One region of the Aeromicrobium sp. UBA7512 genome, then DNA from elsewhere that is predicted to be linked to it. Evidence: riboswitches for the same ligand, from Rfam matches in the RefSeq annotation. Region 1 holds a riboswitch; the other holds the start of a gene.
The links. Region 1 has a riboswitch for thiamine pyrophosphate ahead of thiM (hydroxyethylthiazole kinase). Riboswitches for the same ligand answer to the same signal wherever they lie in the genome.
Positions count from the first base shown of each region.

Region 2: another riboswitch for thiamine pyrophosphate. It lies ahead of B2363_RS11820 (ECF transporter S component); the one in region 1 lies ahead of thiM (hydroxyethylthiazole kinase).

Region 1 covers NZ_DLNK01000003.1:26,100-36,825, forward strand. The annotation lists gene B2363_RS01955 (alcohol dehydrogenase catalytic domain-containing protein) at 1-654, opposite strand, end outside; gene B2363_RS01960 (alpha/beta hydrolase family protein) at 743-1,381, shown strand; TPP riboswitch at 1,419-1,511, shown strand; gene thiM (hydroxyethylthiazole kinase) at 1,502-2,311, shown strand; gene thiE (thiamine phosphate synthase) at 2,308-2,958, shown strand; gene B2363_RS01975 (bifunctional hydroxymethylpyrimidine kinase/phosphomethylpyrimidine kinase) at 2,955-4,460, shown strand; gene B2363_RS01980 (ABC transporter permease) at 4,455-6,902, opposite strand; gene B2363_RS01985 (ABC transporter ATP-binding protein) at 6,902-7,630, opposite strand; gene B2363_RS01990 (sensor histidine kinase) at 7,740-8,984, shown strand; gene B2363_RS01995 (response regulator transcription factor) at 8,972-9,619, shown strand; gene B2363_RS02000 (ArsR/SmtB family transcription factor) at 9,672-10,007, shown strand; gene B2363_RS02005 (SRPBCC domain-containing protein) at 10,004-10,492, shown strand; gene B2363_RS02010 (hypothetical protein) at 10,482-10,726, opposite strand, start outside.
Region 2 covers NZ_DLNK01000007.1:173,330-184,055, reverse strand. The annotation lists gene B2363_RS11830 (DUF6801 domain-containing protein) at 1-963, shown strand, start outside; gene B2363_RS11825 (VanZ family protein) at 1,044-1,640, shown strand; TPP riboswitch at 1,647-1,756, shown strand; gene B2363_RS11820 (ECF transporter S component) at 1,746-2,336, shown strand; gene B2363_RS11815 (ABC transporter ATP-binding protein) at 2,333-3,682, shown strand; gene B2363_RS11810 (hypothetical protein) at 3,679-4,356, shown strand; gene B2363_RS11805 (DUF6801 domain-containing protein) at 4,515-5,516, shown strand; gene B2363_RS11800 (ABC transporter ATP-binding protein) at 5,580-6,560, shown strand; gene B2363_RS11795 (MlaE family ABC transporter permease) at 6,563-7,336, shown strand; gene B2363_RS11790 (MlaE family ABC transporter permease) at 7,338-8,165, shown strand; gene B2363_RS11785 (MCE family protein) at 8,165-9,481, shown strand; gene B2363_RS11780 (MCE family protein) at 9,478-10,560, shown strand; gene B2363_RS11775 (MCE family protein) at 10,551-10,726, shown strand, end outside.

The sequences.
Region 1 (10,726 bases):
CGCGACGCCGTCGAGGACGACGGTGGGGATGCCGGCGTCGCGAAGATGGAGCTGCCAGTCGGGGGAGCGGTGGTCGAGGGCGAGAGTGGCGCCGAACCGCGTGGCGAGCGCGGCCTTGTCCGGACCGCCGGCCAGCCCCACGGTCCGTGCGCCGACGTTCGCCGCGCCCTGGAGGAGCAGCGGGCCGAGTCCGCCGGCCGCCGAGGTCACCACGACGACGTCCTCGGGCACCAGCTCGGCGAGCTCCAGGATCGCGGTGGCGGTGCGACCCGTCCCGATCGCGGCCACGGCGGTGGCGGCGTCCATCCCGTCGGGGATCGGGTGGGCGCGCCCGGCGTCGACGACCGCCTGCTCCGCGTAGCCACCGCCACCGAAGCCGAGATGTGCCACGACGCGGCGTCCGAGCCACTCCGCGTCGACGTCCGGGCCGATCCGGTCGACCACGCCTGCCACCTCGCGGCCGGGGACGAGCGGCAGCTCGGGCGCCGGTCCGGCTCCGAACGCCTCCCCGGCACGGATGGAGGTGTCGAGCAGGTGCACGCCGGCTGCCTCGACGGCGATACGGAGCTGGCCTGGTGCCGGTTCCGGATCGGGGAGGGTCTCCAGGCGCAGGACGTCGGCGGGGCCGAACTCGTGGTGTCGTATCGCGTGCATGAGCCCATGAGACAACCTCAACCGGAGTTGAGGTCAAGGGTGCTCGTCGCGCGTGCCGAAGGCGTCCTCCGTGCGTAGGGTCGTGGGCATGACGCCGATCCTGCTGACGTCCGACGATCCCCGCGGCATCCTGCTGTTCGCCCCTGGTGCGGGCGGCGACCCGTCCCGCTACGAGCGGCTGCTCCGCGCCGCCGCCGACGCGGGCTTCATCGTGGCCGCGCCGGCCCATCACCTGACCGAGATCTTCACCGACGACGTGGTGCGTGAGCGCGTGTCCGCTCTCCGCGTGCCACTGACGGAGATCGGGCGGGATGACCTCCCTGTCGTGGCGGCCGGGCACTCGCTGGGCGGGTGCGCGGCCCTGTGCCTCGCGGGGGCCCAACCGCGGAACCGTCAGGGCGAGGCGTTCGAGGTCCCCTCGGAGCCGCGGGTCACCCGAGTCATCGTGCTCGCGCCGGCGGCCGGCTGGTTCGCCGGGCCCGACGCCCTCGACGAGGTCACGGTGCCGATCACCGCGTTCGTCGGGTCGGAGGACGACGTGACGCCCCCGGAGTCGGCCGAGGTGCTGCGCCCGGCTCCCGCCGGAGTCGACCTGCGTCGCCACGAGGGTGTCGGCCACTTCGACTTCATGTCGCCGCTGCCGTCGAACAAGGTGCCCACGCCGGGCCTGGACCACGACGCCTTCCAGGACCGCTTCGTCGCGGAGTTCGTCGCAGCGCTGGGCTAGGCGTCGGCACGACGAAGGCATGGCGCTAGCCTGTGAGCGCCAAGACACGGGGTGCCCCGCCGGGGCTGAGATCACACCCGTCGAACCTGATCTAGTTCGCACTAGCGAAGGGATGTCGCGATGTCGCGCACGCCTGAAGACCTGCTCACCTCCACCACTGAAGCCCTGGCCCGGGTGCGCGCGGACGCGCCCCTCGTGCAGTGCCTCACCAACAGCGTCGTGGTGAACTTCACCGCCAACGCCCTGCTGTCCGTGGGCGCCGCCCCCGCGATGGTCGACGTACCCGAGGAGGCCGGACCGTTCGCAACCGTCGCCGGCGGGGTGCTGATCAACCTCGGCACCCCGGCCGGGGAGCAGCGTGAGGCCATGCTCGAGGCGGCCTCGGCCGCTGCGGGGGCCGGCACGCCGTGGGTGCTCGACCCCGTGGCGGTCGGATCCCTCCCGGTCCGCACCCCGTTCGCCCACCGGCTGCGCGACCTGCGGCCGACGGTGATCCGGGGCAACGCCTCGGAGATCATCGCGGTGGCGGGCGCGGGTGCCGGAGGCCGCGGCGTCGACTCCACCGACGACGTCGACGGCGCGCTGGACGTGGCCCGGAAGCTCGCCTCCACCACCGGGGGCGTCGTCGCCGTTTCCGGGCCGGTCGACGCCGTGACCGACGGCGAGCGCGTCGTGCGGATCGCCAACGGTCACGAGCTCCTGACGAGGGTCACGGGCGGTGGCTGTGCGCTCGGAGCTGTCATGGCCGCGTTCGCCGCGGTCACCGAGGACGCGTTCACGGCCACGGTCGCGGCCGTCACGGTCTACACGGTGGCAGCGGAGCTGGCGGCCGAGCGCAGTGCAGGGCCCGGCAGCTTCGCGGCCTCGTTCATCGACGCTCTGGACTCGGTCGACGCGGCCGACCTCGCGGCGCGGGCGCGGCTGTCATGACCGACCTGTCGGTGTACCTGGTGACCGACAGCGCCCTGGCCGCCTCGCGCGGACGCGACGTCGCCGAGACGGTGGCCGAGGCGGTGGCCGGGGGAGTGACGACCGTGCAGGTGCGCGAGAAGGACCTCCCGGCCGCGCGGTTCCTCGAGACCGTGCTGGCCGTCTCGCGTGCGCTGCCCGACGACGTCGCCCTGATCGTCAACGACCGGGTCGACGTGTTCCTGGCCGCGCGTGCCGCGGGCGCCCGGGTGACGGGTGTGCACGTCGGGCAGTCCGACCTGCCGCCCTCCCTCGTGCGTCGGCTGGTGGGGGAGGGCGCGGTGATCGGCGTGAGCGCGGCGACTCCCGCCGAGCTCGCAGCGGCCGCCGCCGACCCCGGTCGCGTCGACTACGTCGGGTTGGGGGTGGTCCGGCAGACCGCCACCAAGACCGACGCGCCACCGCCCCTGGGGGTGGCGGGCTTCGCCGATCTCGCGCGGTCGACGCAGCTGCCGACCGTCGCGATCGGCGGGATCAGGCTCGCCGACGTGGCTCCGCTGCGGGCCGCCGGTGCGGCGGGAGCCGCCGTGGTCTCCGGCATCTGCGCCGCGGAGGACCCGCGGCGCGCGGCCGCGGAGTTCGCGGCGGCCTGGGCAGGCGTCGCATGAGCGGCGGGAACCGTGTGCCGCGCGTGCTCGCCATCGCGGGCACCGACCCGACGGGCGGCGCGGGGATCCAGGCCGACCTGAAGAGCATCGCCGCCTCCGGCGGTTACGGCATGGCGGTGGTCACGGCACTGGTGGCCCAGAACACCCGCGGCGTCCGCTCGGTCCACGTGCCGCCGACCGACTTCCTCGCCGAGCAGCTGGACGCGGTCAGCGATGACGTGACCGTGGACGCGGTGAAGATCGGGATGCTGGCGGGCCGCGAGGTGATCGAGACGGTCGGGGCGTGGCTTCGCCGGACCCGACCGCCGGTGGTCGTGATCGACCCGGTCATGATCGCCACGAGCGGCGACCGCCTGCTCGACGCCGACGCCGAGCAGGCGCTGCGCGACCTCCTGCCGCTGGCGCATCTGATCACGCCGAACGTGGCCGAGCTCGCGGTGCTCGCGGGGCGTGCTCCGGCGGCCCGGTGGCCGGACGTGCTGGAGCAGGCGCGGGAGGTCTCGGCCGCCCACGACGTCGTCGTCCTGGCGAAAGGTGGGCACGTCGAGGGCGATGCCGTGCCGGACGCGCTCGTCGACGTGGGCGGCACCCGGCTCGGCGGCCGTGAGGTCGTGGAGTTCCCCGGAGTCAGGATCGCGACGACCAACACGCACGGGACGGGCTGCTCGCTGTCCTCGGCCGTGGCCACGCACCGAGCCCGTCTCGGGTCGTGGGAGCCGGCGACCGCGGAGGCGAAGCGGTGGCTGACCGAGAGCATCCGTCATGGAGCGTCACTCGAGGTGGGCCGGGGCAACGGGCCGATCAGCCACTTCGCCGGGATGTGGAATCGCGGTGGGACGGCCACCCGGCCCACCGCGGAGGAGGTGCGGGACCAGTGGTGGGACGGCGTACGGGACGTGCGCGCTGCCATCGCCGAGTCGGCCTTCGTCAGATGCCTGGCCGACGGGTCACTCTCCAAGGAGGCGTTCGGCGTGTACCTCGCGCAGGACGCGCTGTACCTCCGCGACTATGCCCGCGTGCTCTCCGAGGCCAGCCGGCTCGCGCCCACCCTGGACGAGCAGTCGTTCTGGGCCGCCGGAGCCCACGGTGCGCTGGTCACCGAGCTTCAGCTGCACGCCGACTGGCTCGGCGACGTGGAGCCGCCGCCTCCCGGCCCGGCGACCACGGCCTACCTCGATCACCTGCTGGCGACGTCGGCACGCGGCGACCATCGTGTGCTCGCCGCCGCGGTGCTGCCCTGCTACTGGATCTACGCCGACCTCGGGCGGGACCTGCAGGCCCGAGCGGCCGACGGTCACCCCTTCCGTGAGTGGCTGCTCACGTACGGTGACCCGGCGTTCGTCGAGGCCACGGCCCGGGCGATCGACATCACCACCGAGCTGGCGACGTCCGCCGACGACGTGACCCGGGAGGCGATGTGGCACGCCTTCCGGGTCTCCGCGGAGCACGAGCTGGCCTTCTTCGAGGCGCCGCTGCGGATGACCGGTCCGGTTCCCTCATGAGGTGAGCGGCGGCCGCTGCAGGATGCGACGCGTCGCCCCGCGCATCGACGTCAACGCGACCACCATCACCACGGCGCCGATCGCGGGGATGACCCATAGCGGTCCCTGGGGCCACGGCCTCGCGAGGACGCCGAGGCCGAGGATCGACATCGGCAGCACGGAGAGCACCGTGCCCGCCGCGATCGCGAGGCCCGCCAGCAGCATCGCCTCGCGGGTGACCATCGAGCGGATCTGGCGCGGTGTGGCACCCAGCATGCGGAGCGTGGACATCTCCTCACGCCGGCGCCGCGTGGTGGTGCGCAGGCTGCTCGCCACGGCGACCAGCACGTACCCCAGCATCGGGAGCAGCACGATGAGGTTGATCCAGCGCTGCGGGTCGGGCCCGGCGTCGGTCAGCGAGGTCGCCGCGGCGATCCCGTGGTCGGGATGGCTCGCCGCCCAGCCGTCGAGCGCCGCCGGATCGCCCGAGACGAGCACGGCGTCCGCCGAGCGCGCGAGCCCGTGCGCGGCCAGCAGGTCGGTCGAGGCCACGACCGTGCCGAAACCGAAGCCGCGCCGGTAGGTCGCAGCCACCTCGGGACTGACCGGATCGCCGTTGGCGAGCCGCAGCTCGACCCGGTCGCCGACGTCGAGACCCCACCGCCGTGCCGTCGAGTCGTCGAGGGCGACGGTCTCGCCGCGGAGGTCGGCCAGGTCGCCCGCGGCGACGTCGAGGTCGACCACGCGAGCGGCGTCGGGGCCGAGCCCGAGCGCCGGGAACCGCTCCGTCGTCGCGTCGCCCAGCATCCGGGTCGTCCGCACCACCGAGGTGGACACCATCGGCACCGCCGCGTCGACGCCCGCGGTGTCACCGAGCGAGGCGACGTCGGCCGCCGTCAGGGTTCCCGTGACGGTCGCGTCGGCCGTCATTCCCGCGGCCTGCTCGGCGGAGGTCGCCCGCTCGAGCGTGGACTGGGCGAACACCTGGGCCACGGTGAGGCCGAACGCGAGCGCCAGCACGGTCACCGCGCCGGCGGTCCGCAGCGCGTAGGCATGGGTCTGGTGGAGCGCCAGCCAGCGCGTGACGGGGGCTCGCTCGCCACGGCGTTCCGCCAGCCGGCCGGTGACGGCACGCGCCAGCGCGGGCCCGCACAGGGCGAGGCCGACGATGCCGAGCAGGGTCCCGCTCACGGCGGAGAGGAAGGCCTCCTCGCCGGTGATGACCAGCGCACCGAAGGCCGGCGCGAGCGACAGGACGACCAGCCCGAGGCCGAGCCCGGTGCGCGCCCGCGACGGCTGCCGCGGCTCGACCTGGGCGTCGCCCATGGCCTCCGTCGCCGGGCGCCGTGACACGCGGAACGTCGCGCCGCGGGCGGCGAGCTGGACCACGCCTAGGGTCAGTGCGACCACCACCAGTCCGGCGATCGGTGAGCGCGCCACGGGGATCGCGACGGGGAGGACGCCGCGCTCGGCCAGCTGGTCGCAGAACCATCCGGTCGCGAGGTACCCGAGGGCCACGCCGGGGACGAGCCCGCAGGCCGCCGCCACGGTGGCCTGCCGCGCCACGAGTCCTCGGATTTGCCGAGGGGTCGCCCCGACGGCACGCAGCAGGGCCAGCTCGCGGCGCTGGTTCGCGACCGAGGTCGCCATGGCGCTCGCGACGATGCAGCCCACCAGGAGCAGCAGGGTGCCGGCGAGGGAGGCGGCCAGCGCCACCAGCTCCAGCTTCGCGTTGCCGACGGCGAGGGACTCCACGGCCCCGCGTGCGTCGCCCGTCGTCACGGCGTACTCGCCGCCCACGACGTCCTCGATCGCAGCGGCGACGGCGGCGATGTCCGCATCGTCGCTCACGCGGATGGCGAGGAGGTCGCTGGCACCGCCGGGCAGCGCGGCGAGGTCGCTCACGGTCGACGCGGCGAGGTGGACGCCGGCACCGGGGGCGTCGACGATGCCGCTGACCAGCAGGTCCCGGCGTGTCTCACCGGCTCCGACCACGAGACGGTCGCCGACCTCGACCCCGGCGGGTTCGGCGAACTCGTCGTCCACCACCACGGCGTCCGGGCCGGGGGCCGCGCCGCGCAGCGCCGGGTCGCCGAGGTCGGCGACCGGCCACGGGTGCGCCTCGATGGTCCGGGTCACGCCGTCGGCGGTGATCGAGAGCGGGAGTGCCACGTCGGCGGCCACGGCCGAGACCCCGGGAACTCGACCGACCCGCTCACCGAGGTCGGCGGGGACCGTCGCGCGCTCGGGCAGTCGCACGTCGAAGTCCTCGGCGACGGGGACGCGCTGGGCCGCGGAGACCAGGATCTCGGCGTCCGCCAGGCGCGTGGGCGGAACCTCCGCGCGCAGGCTGGTCTCGGTCAGCACCGCTCCCACGGTGATGAAGGCGCTGCCGCCGAGGATCGCGAAGGCGAGCCCCACGAGCGCACCGACGTGGTCGCGGGCGAGGGCACGGGCGGACATCACCGGGCCCCGACCAGGCTGCCGGCGAGCGTCTCGGCCGTGGGTGCGGCGAGGTACTCCCGGATGCGCCCGTCGGCCACGACCACGGTGGCGTGGGCGCGGTGGGCGGCGCGCGGGTCGTGGGTGACCATCACGACGGTCTGGCCGAAGTCGTCGACGAGGTCGCGCAGCAGCCCGAGCACGTCGCTCGCGGTGTGGGCGTCGAGCGCGCCGGTCGGCTCGTCCGCGAAGACCACCTCGGGCCGGGCCGCGAGCGACCGGGCGATCGCCACCCGCTGCTGCTGACCACCGGACAGCTCGGCGGGCCGCCGCGCCAGGAACGGGCGCAGGCCGATCCGGTCGACCACCCGGTCCAGCCAGGTGCGGTCTCCGTCGGTGCCCGCCAGCCGCAGCGGCAGGGTGATGTTCTCCTGCACGCTGAGCGACGGCAGCAGGTTGTACGACTGGAACACGAAGCCGACGGCGTCGCGCCGCACCAGGGTGCGCCGGGTCTCGTTCAGCCCGGAGATCTCGCGGCCGCCGATGAGGACCTGCCCCGAGGTCGGCACGTCGAGGCCCGCTGCGCACTGCAGCAGCGTCGACTTGCCCGACCCGGAGGGGCCCATGACAGCCAGGAAGGTGCCCCGGGGCACCTGCAGGCTGACCCGGTCCAGGGCGTGGACCGTGCCGTAGGTCTTGGTGACGTCGCGCAGCTCCAGCGCGTGGTTCGAGGGAGTGTGGAGGCTCATGCCTCGACGCTAGGAATTCCGGACCCGCGAACCCATCCAGCCAGCTGCTCGATCGAAGGTACAGCGCGCTGTACCGACGCCGCGTCGGCCGGCCGGTAGCGTGAACGCGATGGACAGCGAACAGCCAGCACGAGGCCTCCGGGCACGGCTGCGCGACGCGTTCCGCAGCACCGGCTACGCGGTGTACGGCGCGGGCCTCGGGTTCCTCGCGGTCCTCACGATCCCCTTCGCGATCGTGGTCGCGGTGCTGTGGTTCCTGCGGATCGGCCGCCCGCTGGTCCTGCCCTCGCTGCGCTGGCTGCAGTGGCTGAGCGGAGCCGAGCGCACCCGTCTGCGCCGCATCGGCCACCGCATCGACGACCCGCCCCGGGTGGCCGGCGAGCCGGAGCAGCAGGTGACGGACCCGGCCACCCGCCGCGAGCTCGGGTGGGGGCTGATCCACGGGACGGTCGGGCTCTTCCTCGGCCTGCTCGCCCTGCAGCTGCTGCTCGTCGGCGTGCACGACCTCGCCTACCCGCTGTGGTGGAAGCACGTGGGCGCGGGGGAGCAGGAGCTGCTGAACGGACTGGTCCCAGCCCGCAGCGCCGACGCGGCGATGTGGGGTCTCGCGACCGGCACGCTCGCGCTGGTGCTCTGGTTCGTCGGCGCGCCGCGGCTGCTCGACTGGCAGTCGCGGAGCGGGCTGGCCCTGCTCGGCCCGGCCCCGGGCGCCGACCTCTCGCAGCGGGTCGTCGAGCTCACCGCGACCCGCGCGGCCGCCCTCGACGCCCATGCGGTCGAGCTGCGTCGCATCGAGCGAGCCCTCCACGACGGGGCGCAGAACCGGGTGGTCGGCGTGGCGGTGCTGATCGGCGCCGCGCGACGCGAGGTGGAGCGGGACCCGGGCCGTGCGGAGGAGATCCTCGCGAGGGCCCAGGACACGACGGAGGAGGCGCTCGCCGAGCTGCGTGCCGTCGTCCGCTCGATCCTGCCGCCGGTGCTCGAGAATCGCGGACTCGCCGGAGCCCTCACGGCCCTGGCCGCCGACTGCGCGGTGCCGTGCACCGTCACGATCGACGTGCCGGTGCGGTGCCCGGCCAGCGTCGAGACGACCGCCTACTTCGTGGTGGCCGAGTCGCTGACCAACGTGGCCAGACACAGCCACGCCAGCCGCGCCGAGGTCGAGGTGCGCCTGGACGGCGGTCGTCTCCACGTGCGTGTCGCCGACGACGGCCGTGGGGGAGCGGACCCCGCGGCGGGCTCAGGCCTGGCCGGGATCATCCGCCGGGTCGAGGCGCTCGACGGCGAGGCCCGGCTGAGCAGTCCACCCGGCGGGCCGACCGCGCTGGAGGTGGAGCTGCCGTGCGGATCGTGATCGCCGAGGACGACACCCTGCTGCGCGAGGGCCTCAGCCTGGTGCTGGCCGGTGAGGGCTTCGACGTCGTCGCCGCCACCGCGGGCCCGGACGAGTTCCTGGCGGCCGTGGCCGAGCACCGCCCCGATCTCGCCGTGGTCGACGTGCGGATGCCGCCGACCCACACCGACGAGGGCATCAAGGCCGCGGTCGCGGCGCGCCGCGCCCAGCCGGGCCTCGCGGTGCTCGTGCTCTCGGCGTACGTCGAGCAGAGCTTCGCCACCGACCTCCTCGCCGACGGCGCCGAGCGGGTGGGCTACCTGCTCAAGGAGCGCGTGGGCCGGGTCGACGCGTTCGTGGAGGCGCTCCAGCGCGTGGCCGACGGCGGCACCGCCATCGACCCCGAGGTGGTCGCCCAGCTGTTCGCGCAGAAGCGCTCCGGTGACCCGCTCGAGCGTCTGACCGCGCGGGAGCGCGAGGTGCTCTCGGTGATGGCCGAGGGGCTCGGCAACGCCGCGATCGGGCAGCGGCTGCACATCACCGACAACGCGGTGCACAAGCACATCCGCAACATCTTCATGAAGCTCGACCTCGCCCCCGACGACCACACCGACCGCCGTGTCGCCGCCGTCCTGCGCTACCTCGACGGCGCCTGAGGGAAACACTTAGCCCTTGCACTAAGTGTTCTGGTCGTGAACACTGAGCCCCATGGCACAGTCAGTCGCTGAGCTCGACGGCGTCTTCGCCGCCCTCGCGGACCCGACCCGCCGCGCCGTCGTGCGCCGGCTGGGCCACGGGTCGACCAGCGTGGGCGAGTTGGCCCGGGAGTTCCCGATGAGCCTCCCGTCGTTCATGAGGCACGTCCGGACGCTGGAGTCGAGCGGCCTGATCCACACCTCCAAGAGGGGACGCGTGCGCACGTGCGTCCTGGACCGTGAGCGCCTCGCCCTGGTGGACGACTGGCTGGCGGACGAGCGCCGGCTCTGGGAGCAGCGCACCGATCGACTCGAGCCCTTCGTCACCGACCCGCAGGAGCAAGCATGAACCCGACCTTCGACCGCGCCCTCGACCTCTCCCTGGAGCGGATCATCCGCACGTCACCCCAGGTAGTGTGGGACGCCTGGACGGATCCAGCGCGGCTCCAGCAGTGGTGGCTTCCCGCTCCGTCGCTCTGCCGTGTCGAGCACCTCGACGTCCGGCCCAGCGGAGGATTCGTCACCCGGATGAGCGAGGACGGGGGCGCGAGCTGGGTCCCGCACATGAACGCGTGCTTCCTGGCGGTGGACGCGGGGGAGCGGCTCGTCTTCACCAACACCGTCGACAGCACGTGGCGACCGGCGGCTCCCGCGCCGGTGCACATGACCGCCACGGTCACGTTCGACGACCATCCCGAGGGCACCGCCTACCTCGTCGTGGTCCGGCACGGCGATCCCGCCGCCCGTGACCTCCACGCCGACCTCGGCTTCCACGAGGGCTGGGGCTCGGTCACCGACCAGCTCACCGCCCTCGCAGAGGCCGTCACCGCTTGATCTTGCGACCCTTGCTGGTCTTGGCGACCGTCAGGTAGTTCGTCTTCGAGACGCTGATCCGGACGCGGAGGACCTTGCCGCGGTCGGACTTCTTGACCTTGTACGTCGACTTCACGGCGCCGCGGATCGGCTTGCCGTTGCGCGTCCAGCGGTAGCGGACCTTGACCGGCTTCGGCCCCCACTTGGCGGTGTACGCCTTGAGCTTCTTCCCGGCCTTCGCGGTCCCGACCACCT
Region 2 (10,726 bases), on a different contig from region 1:
GTCAGCATCACGCTGACGATGCCGGAGCTGCTGCGCGAGTCGACCGTGCTCCTGTTGGGTGGCCGGTCGGCCGAGGGCGGCTCGACCGATGCCGCCATCACGCTCACCACCGGCGGTCAGACGTCGACGGTCGCGATCCCGAACCTGAGCTCCCCCCGCACGGACATCCCGCAGCAGGCCGGCTCCCCGTGGCTGATCCCGGCCTCGGGCACGGTGCCCTCGATCACCGTCCCGGCCTACGCGGCCGAGTCGGTGGCGCTGGGCATGCCGCAGGACTTCACCATTGCGGCGACGATCCACACCACGAGCACCACGCTGCCGGCGGCACTGACCTGCGCGGGTCCGTCCGCGCTGGATCTCGGCAGCATCCCGGTCTCGGGCGACCCCGTCACCAACCCGACGACCGAGCCGACCTCGGAGCCGACGACCGAGCCGACTTCGGAGCCGACGACCGAGCCGACTTCGGAGCCGACCTCGGAGCCGACGGCCGAACCGACCGCGGAGCCGACGACCGAGCCCACGACCGACCCGGGCGAGGAGCCCGCCGACGATGAGGTCGAGCTGCTCAGCTCCGACGTGCTGTCGCCCGGCGACACGATCACCTTCGCGTTCGGGCCGGACTGGATCGGCAAGGAGCTGGCCTTCGAGCTGCACTCCGACCCGATCGCGATGGGCACGCGAGTGGTGAGCACCTCGGGCGAGGCCTCGGTGCGCATCCCGACCAACGCGCCGCTGGGCTCCCACACGGTGAAGGTGCTCAGCCGGGGCGTCGTCATCGCCGAGGTCCCGGTGGAGATCGTCGCCGCCGACGCCGGCGGCGACGCGTCGGACGACGACTGGGCCAGCGACGACTACCTGGCCGCCGCCGGTGGCCCAGGGCTCGGTGTCGCAGTCCTCGGCGGTGCCCTGGTCGTGGCTGGTGCAGCCGTGATGCTGCAACGTCGCCGCACGCGTCGCGACTGAGTGCCGCCGGGGGAGCGGGGGCGGGTCTCTGCGGACCCGCCCCCGCCCTTGGCGTGCCCGGGGGTTGAGAGGATTCTCCGGTGCCCACCGTCGAGATCCCCATGCTCCCCGTGCTGATCCCGGCGACGATCGCCGCGATCGCCGCGTCGCTCGGGTGCCTGCACCGTCGCGGGCGCCTCACTCCGCTGCGCGCCGCGGTCGGCGTGGTCGCGTGCGTCTACGGCGCCGCCGCCTTGGCGCACGTGCTCCTGCCGTTCCCCGTCGCCACGGACGACCCGCGGCCGTGGCGCGTCCTGGTCCACCTCACGCCGTTCATCGACGTCCTGGACGACCCTGCCGGGATGCTCCTGAACATCCTGCTCTTCGTGCCCCTCGGAATGCTCCTGCCGCTCGTCACCCGAGTCCGGACGGTGCGCCGGGCGGCGGCCGTGGGTTTGCTGGTCAGCGTGGCCATCGAGGCGGTGCAGCTCGCCGGAGTGCTCGTCGTGGGAACCGGCCGGATCGCCGATGTCGACGACCTCGTCGGCAACGCCCTGGGCACCGCGATCGGCTGGACCGCCTGCCTGGTGCTGATGCAGCTCCCACCGCTGGGCCGGCTCGCGGCTCGGGCCTCCTGGGCAGAGGACGGAATCGCCTCGGGGGCCGCCCCCGGTGCCGCGCCCGCCACGGGAGGCTAGGCTGGCTGCACACGACAGGGGAGCGCCATGCAGAGGGCGCTGAGAGTGCGGAACAGCCGCAGACCCTTGAACCTGCTCCGGTTAGCACCGGCGAAGGGAGTCACGATGACATCTGCTGTCCGTTCCACCACGAGGTATCGCACGCTCGACCTGGTGACCATCACGATGCTCGGCGTCGCGTTCGGCGTCGTCTTCTGGGGCTGGGGGAAGCTCTACGCCCTCGTCGACATCGGTGCGGCCGTGGGATTCAAGCCGGCTGCGGCCCTCCTCGCCGGGATGTGGCTCATCGCCGGCGTCGTCGGCGGCCTGATCGTCCGCCGCCCAGGTGCGGCGCTCGCCACCGAGCTCGTCGCCGCGCTCGTGTCCACGATCGTCCTCGGCGGCACCGAGTGGGGCAGCGCGGTGCTGATCTCGGGCCTCGTCCAAGGGCTCGGGGCCGAGCTCGCGTTCGCGATCTTCCTGTACCGGAGGTTCGACCTGCCGACTGCCGTCCTCGCGGGCGCGTTGTCGGCGGTCTTCGCAGCCTTCTACGAATGGAACTACTACTACGCGGACTGGGACCTGACGTGGCGGCTGTTCCACCTGGGCTTCTTCGTCACGTCCGGCATCATCATCGCCGGGTTGGGTGGCTGGCTCCTGGTGCGTGCGCTCGCACAGGCAGGTGCGCTCGACTCGTTCGCTGCCGGCCGGCAGTGACGGTCGCGTTCCACGACTACTCCTGGACGCCGCTGCACGCCCGCCGCCCGGCGCTCGACCGGCTTGACCTGCGCATCGACCCCGGTGAGCGCGTCCTGCTGGTCGGGCCCAGCGGCAGTGGCAAGTCGACCGCCCTGCATGCGATCGCCGGCGCACTCGGCACGACGCTGGTCGGCGAGGCCAGCGGATCGGTCGAGGTGCACGGGCGCATCGGGATGGTCACCCAGAACCCGTCCTCGTCGATCGTCGCGGACCGGATCGGGCGCGACGTGGCGTTCGGCCCGGAGAACCTGGGTCTGCCGCGCGAGGAGATCTGGCGACGGGTCGACGCCGCGCTCGAGGCGGTGGGCCTGGATCAGGGGCGTGAGCGCTTCACCAGTGCACTGTCGGGCGGAGAGCGGCACCGTCTCGCGCTCGCGGGCGCCCTGGCGACGGAGCCGGACCTGCTCCTGCTGGACGAGCCGACGTCCATGCTGGACGCCGAGCTGGCGGCGGAGGTCCGCGACGCCGTCCTGCGCGTCGTCGGTGACCGCTCGCTCCTCGTGGTCGAGCACCGCTTCGAGCTCTGGCTCGACCATGTCGACCGGGTCGTCGTGCTCGAGGAGGGGCGACCGGTCTTCGACGGGTCCGTGCCGTCGTTCCGTGGCGCTGCCGTGCCGGAGGCGCTATGGATGCCGGGGCGCCCGGCGCCCGAGCCGGCCTGGATCCCTGAGGAACTGGTGCACCCGTTCGCCCCGGCCGGCGTCACCGCGCGTGCGCTGGTGATCGACCGGGTCACGCGCACGCTGCGGGGCACCGAGCGCACGCGGGCGGTCGACGGGCTGACGCTCGAGCTGGCACCCGGCACCCTGACAGCGCTCGTGGGCCGCAGCGGAGCGGGCAAGTCCACGGCGCTGCTGGCGCTGGGCGGACTCCTGGAGCCCGTCTCGGGGGAAGTCGACGCACCGGCCGAGCTCGGCTGGTGCCCCCAGGACCCCGAGCTCGGCTTCGTCGCGCGGACGGTGCGCGAGGAGCTGGAGGCCAGCCCTGCGGCGTTCGGGCGCACCGTCGACGTCGACGCGGTGCTCGAGGTCATCGGCCTGGTCGGCCGTGGTGACGATCACCCCTACCGGCTGTCGGGCGGAGAGCAGCGCCGGCTGGCGCTCGCGGCCAGCTGCGCGCACCGGCCGGGGCTGGTCCTCGCGGACGAGCCCACCGTCGGACAGGACCGAGGCACGTGGGCGACCGTCGCCGGCTGGCTGGGGGCGTCGGCGCAGGCAGGTGCCACGGTGGCCGTCTCCACGCACGATCCGGACCTGCCGCGCGACCGCGACGTGGTCCTGCATGAGGGAGTCGTCGTGCGATGACTGGCCTGATCACGCGACTCAACCCGCTCGTCCTGCTGGCGATCGGCGTCGCCGCGGCCCTCGGCTCACCGGCGATCCGCACGATGCCGATCGCCGTGACGTGCGCCGCCGTCTACGTCGTGGCGGTCGTGGCGGTGGTGCCCTCGTGGCGGTATCCGGTGGTGTGCCTGGCCTTCGTGGCGCTCCCGGTCGCCACGATCGTGTGGAGCACGTGGCTGTTCGGCGGTCGCGACCTCGAGGTCGCGGCGGTCGCGGGAGTGCGGACCTTCGTCATGGCGTGGCCGGGCGCCGTGGCCGCCGGCTACATCGACGTCGCGCGCCTCGGCGACTACCTGGCCCAGACGCTGCACGTTCCCAGTCGGTTCGCCGCTGCGCTGTCCGCCGCGCTGCAACGGGTCGGCGGGGCGTGGCAGGCCTGGCACGACCTCGACCGGGCCCGCAGGGCGCGCGGGCTGCGGCGCCGCCCGTGGCCGATGGCCTTCGCGCTGCTGGTCCACACGATGAGGGACGCGAGCCGAACGTCGATCGCGATGGACGCCCGCGGCTTCGCCACGGCCGGGCGTCGGACGTGGGCCGAGGCGGCGACCTGGCCGCCGATCGACCTGCTCGCGCTGGCCTTCGCGGCCGCCGCAGGCGCCCTTCCCGTGCTCTTGTTACTCGCGAGTCGGGTGTGATCCCTCGACGGACGAGAGTGGCTTGCATCACAGTGCAACTAGAGGTTACAGTCGACGCGATTGCGACCCGGGGGTGGCAATCAGCCGGGTCTGTCCAGTCGTGAAGCGAGGAAACCATGCGCTTGAGCGCTCATGTACGTCGAGGCCTTCGCCTCGCGGTGGCCAGTGCCGTGGTCGGTGGCGGCGCCATCGCCTTCTCCGCGCCCGCGCAGGCCGTGCCGGCCAGCATCGACCGTGTCCCCTACGTCTGCAAGGCGCTGAACTCCACGATCGACCTCTCGCTCCAAGGGCCCAAGCAGTTCTACGTGACGTCGCAGACCGATCTGCCTGCGAGCGTCGAAGCCGGTGCAACTGTGCCCGCGACCGAGACGTCGCTGACGCTCGCGCTGTCGACCGCGCTCGTCGATCGGCTCTACGGACCGATGAAGGTGCGCCGGGTCAAGGGTTCCTCGACCACGAAGGTCGACCTTCAGGCCGTGGCGCCCGGGGGCGAGCTCGTCGAGACGATGAGCCCCGACGTCAAGGGACCCAACGGCGAGCCGGGACCCCTGGTCAACGACTGGGTCGACCTGACCGAGGGCAGCGAGGTGTCGATCGTCGCTCGCGGCAGGGTCGACGCCGTCGACGTGCCGCAGGCCGCTGACGGCAACGGCCTCATCTACGTCCAGATGCCCCTCAGCTTCACGCTCCACTCGGAGATGGACCCGCCGGTCGTCGGATCGATCTCCAAGGCCGACCTGCGGTGCACCCGAGGAGTGTTGAACTCGGCCGGGGACGGCGTCGTTCCCGACAAGGAGCAGCGCATCATCGGCACCATCGCGGTCGGAGCGGGCTGCTCCCAGACCGAGTGCCCGCCGCCGCCTGTCGGGTCCGGGACCGAGACACCTGAAGATCCCGACGTTCCCGACGGAAGCGGAACCGACCCCGAGGTGATCGACCCGGTCAACCCCGACGATCCCACCGACGTCAGCGACAGCGGGTACACCTGGGAGGACAGCGACGGCGACGGCGTGGCGGACACCACGACCAGCGTCTCCGCCGAGACGACCGAGCTCCCTGCGACCGGGTCCCCGTTCGCTGCCGGCCTGGCCGCCCTCTTCGGCCTTCTCGTGGCGATCCGCCTGGCGCTCGCGGTGAGGGAGCGGCGCGCCGGCGCGTGATCCGGACGAGTTCCTCCAGGTGCCCGCGAACGCGCGGGCTCCGTCCCCCTGACAAGGAGCCCCATGGGTGTCGAAGTTCGCGTCGAAGGCCTGACCAAGACGTTCGGTCAGCAGACGATCTGGCGTGACGTGTCGCTGACGCTGCCCGCCGGGCAGATCAGCGTCATGCTCGGCCCGTCGGGCACCGGCAAGTCGGTGTTCCTCAAGGCGCTCATCGGCCTGCTCAAGCCCGACGAGGGACACATCTTCATCGAGGGCACCGACATCGCCACCTGCAGCGAGCGCGAGCTCTACGAGATCCGCAAGCTGTTCGGCGTGCTGTTCCAGGACGGGGCCATGTTCGGGTCGATGACCCTGTTCGACAACGTGGCCTTCCCCCTGCGCGAGCACACCCGCAAGAACGAGACCGAGATTCGCGACATCGTCATGGAGAAGATGTCGATGGTCGGCCTCGTGGGCGCCGAGATGAAGCTCCCCGGTGAGATCTCCGGCGGCATGCGCAAGCGAGCCGGCCTCGCTCGTGCGCTGGTGCTCGAGCCCGAGATCATCCTGTTCGACGAGCCGGACTCCGGCCTGGATCCGGTGCGCACCGCGTTCATCAACCAGCTCATGGTCGACCTGAACGCCCAGACCGAGGCCACCTTCCTCATCGTCACCCACGACATCAACACCGCGCGCACGGTGCCCGACAACATCGGCCTGCTCTACCACCGCCACCTCTCGATGTTCGGTCCCCGCGAGATGCTGCTCTCGAGCGAGGAGCCGGCGGTGCGCCAGTTCCTCAACGCCCAGACCGTGGGGCCCATCGGCATGAGCGAGGAGAAGGACGCAGACGAGCTCGCCGCCGAGGACCACACCACGCTGCCGCCGCTGCCGCCCATCCCGCTCCAGCTCTTCCCGTCCGACGGCCGCCCTCGCGCCACGCAGGCCGAGCCGGGGGCCTGGTGCGCCGCCCACGGTGTCATCCCGCCGCCGGGCTCCTTCGAGAACGACGGCTCGGGGTTCATGTCCCCGTCGCCGCAGTCCGTCGGCGGTGCCCGTTGAGCCTGATCGCCACCGTCACGGCGCCGCTGGCGACCGCAGGACGACTCTTCGCCTTCGGCACTGACGTGCTGATCGCCGTCTTCCGCCGGCCGTTCCAGTTCCGCGAGTTCATCCAGCAGGCGTGGTTCATCGCCTCGATCACGATCATCCCGATCGCCCTGGTGGCCATCCCGTTCGGTGCCGTCGTGGCGCTGCAGACCGGCAGCCTCGTCCAGCAGTTCGGCGCGCAGTCGTTCGTGGGCTCGGCCGCGGTCCTGGCGGTGCTGCGCGAGGCTGCCCCGATCGCCACGGCGCTGCTGGTGGCGGGTGCCGGTGGGTCCGCGATCGCTGCCGACCTCGGAGCCCGCAAGATCCGTGAGGAACTCGACGCGATGATGGTGCTGGGCATCGACCCGATCCAGCGTCTCGTCGTGCCGCGGGTCCTGGCCTGCATGCTCGTGGCCGTCTTCCTCAACGGACTGGTCAGCGTCGTCGGCGTGCTCGGCGGCTACATCTTCAACGTCGTGCTCCAAGGGGGCACCCCGGGCGCCTACCTGGCCTCGTTCACGGCGCTCGCCCAGACGCCCGACCTCTACCAGGGCATGGCGAAGGCCCTCGTGTTCGGCCTGATCGCCGCGCTCGTGTCCACCTACATGGGGATGCACGCCGACGGCGGTCCGCAGGGCGTCGGCCAGGCCGTCATGGAGTCGGTCGTCATCACCTTCCTCCTCCTGTTCATGGCGAACTTCGTCATGAGCGCGCTGTACTTCCAGCTCGTCCCGGCGAAGGCGTTGTGACGTGGTCGACGTCAAGAGCGCCTACCGGCGGCCCCTGAGCACGCTGGACGACCTCGGACTCCAGCTCGCGTTCTACATCCGCACGATCGCGTGGATGCCCCGCGTGGTCATGAGGTACCCGCGGGAGATCCTGCGCCTGCTCTCCGAGGTCACCTTCGGGCGCGGCTCGCTCGCAGTGATCGGCGGCACGGTCGGCGTCATCACGACGATGTCGTTCTTCACCGGCGTCGAGGTCGGCATGCAGGGCCACAGTGCCCTGGAGCAGCTGGGCACCAGTGCGTTCTCCGGCTTCTTCTCGGCGTACTTCAACACGCGCGAGATCGCGCCGCTCGTCGCCGGCATCGCGCTGGCCGCCACCGTGGGCTGCGGCTTCACGGCGCAGCTGGGCGCCATGCGGATCTCCGAGGAGGTCGACGCGCTCGAGGTCATGGCCATCCCGTCGCTCCCCTACCTGGTCACGACGCGCGTGATCGCCGGGCTCATCGCGATCATCCCGCTGTACATGCTCGGACTGATGGCCTCGTACTTCGCGACCAAGCTCACGGTGACGGCCATCTATGGTCAGAGCGAGGGCACCTACGACCACTACTTCAACCTGTTCCTCCCGCCGGAGGACGTGCTCTGGTCGTTCTTCAAGGTGCTGGTGTTCGCGTTCCTCGTGATCCTCATCCACTGCTACTACGGCTACTACGCCAGCGGTGGCCCCGTCGGCGTCGGCGTGGCGGTGGGTCGCGCCGTCCGCACGTCGATCGTCGTCATCAACGTCGCGGACCTCATGATGTCGATGGCGATCTGGGGCACCACCACGACCGTCAGGCTGGCCGGCTGATGCCCCGCGTCTCGACGATGGACCGTCCTGCCGTGGTCCGCGGCCTCGGCGTCGTCATGGTCGCCCTGGTCGCCGGGTCGGTGTTCCTCACCTACGCGATGTTCACGAAGCTGTTCTCCGACGACGTCCCCGTCACGATCCGCAGCTCGAGCGCCGGCCTGCAGCTCAATGCCAACGCCGACGTCAAGCTGCGCGGGGTGATCGTCGGCCGGGTCGACGAGATCACCTCGGAAGAGGGCCAAGCGGTGATCCACCTGGCACTCGATCCCGAGCAGCAGCCACTGATCGCCGCCGACGTCCAGGCGTTCGTCGTCCCCAAGACGCTGTTCGGCGAGAAGTACGTCGACCTGCAACCGGTCGCTCAGTCGTCGGGACAGCCGATCGAGGCGGGGGACGAGATCGTCCAGGCGGCGCTGCCGTCGGACGTGGAGAACCTGCTGACCGACCTCGACCCCCTGCTGACGGCACTCAATCCCGAAGACCTGTCGTACGTTCTCACGGCGCTGTCCGACGCGCTCTCCGGCCAGGGCGAGACGCTCGGCACGGGCCTGGAGACGCTGTCGGCCTACCTGCAGAAGATGACCCCACTGGCTCCCGAGCTCGTCGAGGACATCACGCTGCTCGGCGACACGGCAAGGACGTATGCCGACGCGATGCCCGAGATCGGCACGACCCTGCGCAACGCCGTGGTCACGGGCAACACGCTCACGGCTCGCCGGGCGCAGCTGCAGTCCCTGTTCGTGGAGACCGCCGCCTTCGCGACGTCGGCCGAAGCGCTCTTCGACCGCTCGGGCGACGACTTCATCACGCTCGCGCGTGACTCCCGGCCCACGCTCGAGCTGCTGGCCGACTACTCGCCGACCATCGGCTGCGTGCTCCAGGGCATCGACCGGCTCATGCCCGCCATCGACAGCACGTTCCGCAACAACCGCGCCAACGTGTCGATCGAGTTCGCGCCGCGTTCGCCGCGCGAGTACGACGGCCGTGACACGCCGCGCCTGCCCGCCGCCACCGGCGGCCCGGGCTCCTTGTCTCCCAGCTGCGCCACGCTGCCGGGCACGCGGTACACGAAGAAGCGCCCCGCGCCGGGCATGAGCGACTCACTGCTCGAGGAGCTCGGCGTGGGCGGCGACCTCGGAAAGCGAGCGCCGCTGACGGCGCCGACCGTCGTACGCTCCGGCGGCAGTGCCGCCGAGGCCGAACAGGTCAAGGCGATCGTGGCGGCGTCCCTCGGCGTCGAGCCGAAGGACGTTCCCGATGTGGCGACCGCGCTCTACGGACCGGTGCTGCGCGGTGCGGAGGTGAGCCTCGGATGAGCCGTACCGGACTCGACCGCGCGACCGCGCGCTCGTTCGTGAAGCTGATGGTCTTCCTGGTCGTCACCGGGCTCCTGACGGCCCTGCTGGCGGCGGTCATCGGGAATCGCTCGTTCAGTCGCACGCACGAGTACCGCGCCGTCTTCAGCGACGTCACCAGCCTCGTGGTGGGTGACGACGTGCGCATCGCGGGGGTGCGCGTCGGCAACGTCTCCGACGTCGAGGTGCACTCGGGCAACTCGGCGATCGTGACGCTCAACGTCGACACCGACATCGCGCTCACCCAGGGCACACAGGCCTCCCTGCGCTACCGCAACATGATCGGCCAGCGCTACATCTCGCTCAGCGAGGGCGACGGCCCCGCCGCGCGACTGAAGGAAGGCGAGACGATCGGCCTCGACCGCACCACCCCCGCGCTGGACCTGACCGACCTGTTCGGCGGCTTCCAGCCGCTGTTCGAGGCGCTGTCGCCCGAGGACACGAACCAGCTCGCCTACGAGCTGATCCAGGTGTTCCAGGGTGAGAGCGGCACGGTCGAGTCGCTGTTGGCGCACACCGCCTCCCTCACCGGCACCCTGGCCGAGCGCGACGAGCTGATCGGGTCGGTGATCGACAACCTCACGGTCGTCCTGACCTCGTTCAACGAGCGCGATGACGAGCTGTCCACCGCGATCTCCACCCTGCAACAGCTGATCACCGGGCTGAAGGACGACCGCGGTGTGCTGACCGGGTCGCTCGACGACATCGCCGTGCTGACCGGTGAGACGGCCGGCCTGCTCGACGACGCGGGTCCCGCGATGACGGCGGACATCAAGAACCTGCGCAAGCTGACATCTCAGATCGGCACCCAGAAGGCTCGACGCGACCTGGATCGCACGCTCGGAATCCTGCCGATCAAGATCGATCGCATCGGCCGCACGGGTCAGTACGGGTCGTTCTTCAACTTCTACGTGTGCGAACTCGGGGTCAACGGCAAGGTTCCCTCGCTCAGCGGGGTGCCCGGATGGGAGAAGACCCGTCCGTTCAAGACCACCAGGCGCGTCACCGTGACCGGAGCGGGGGTGAGTCGATGCCGTTGAGGGACATGAAGCCGTTCCGCGAGCGCAATCCCGTGATCGTGGGCGCCGTCTCGTTGGCGATCATCGCCGCGATCCTGCTGCTCGCCAGCCAGGCCGCGCGGCTGCCGATCATCGGTGGCGGCGCCGAGTACGCCGCCGAGTTCACCGAGGTCGGTGGCCTCAAGAA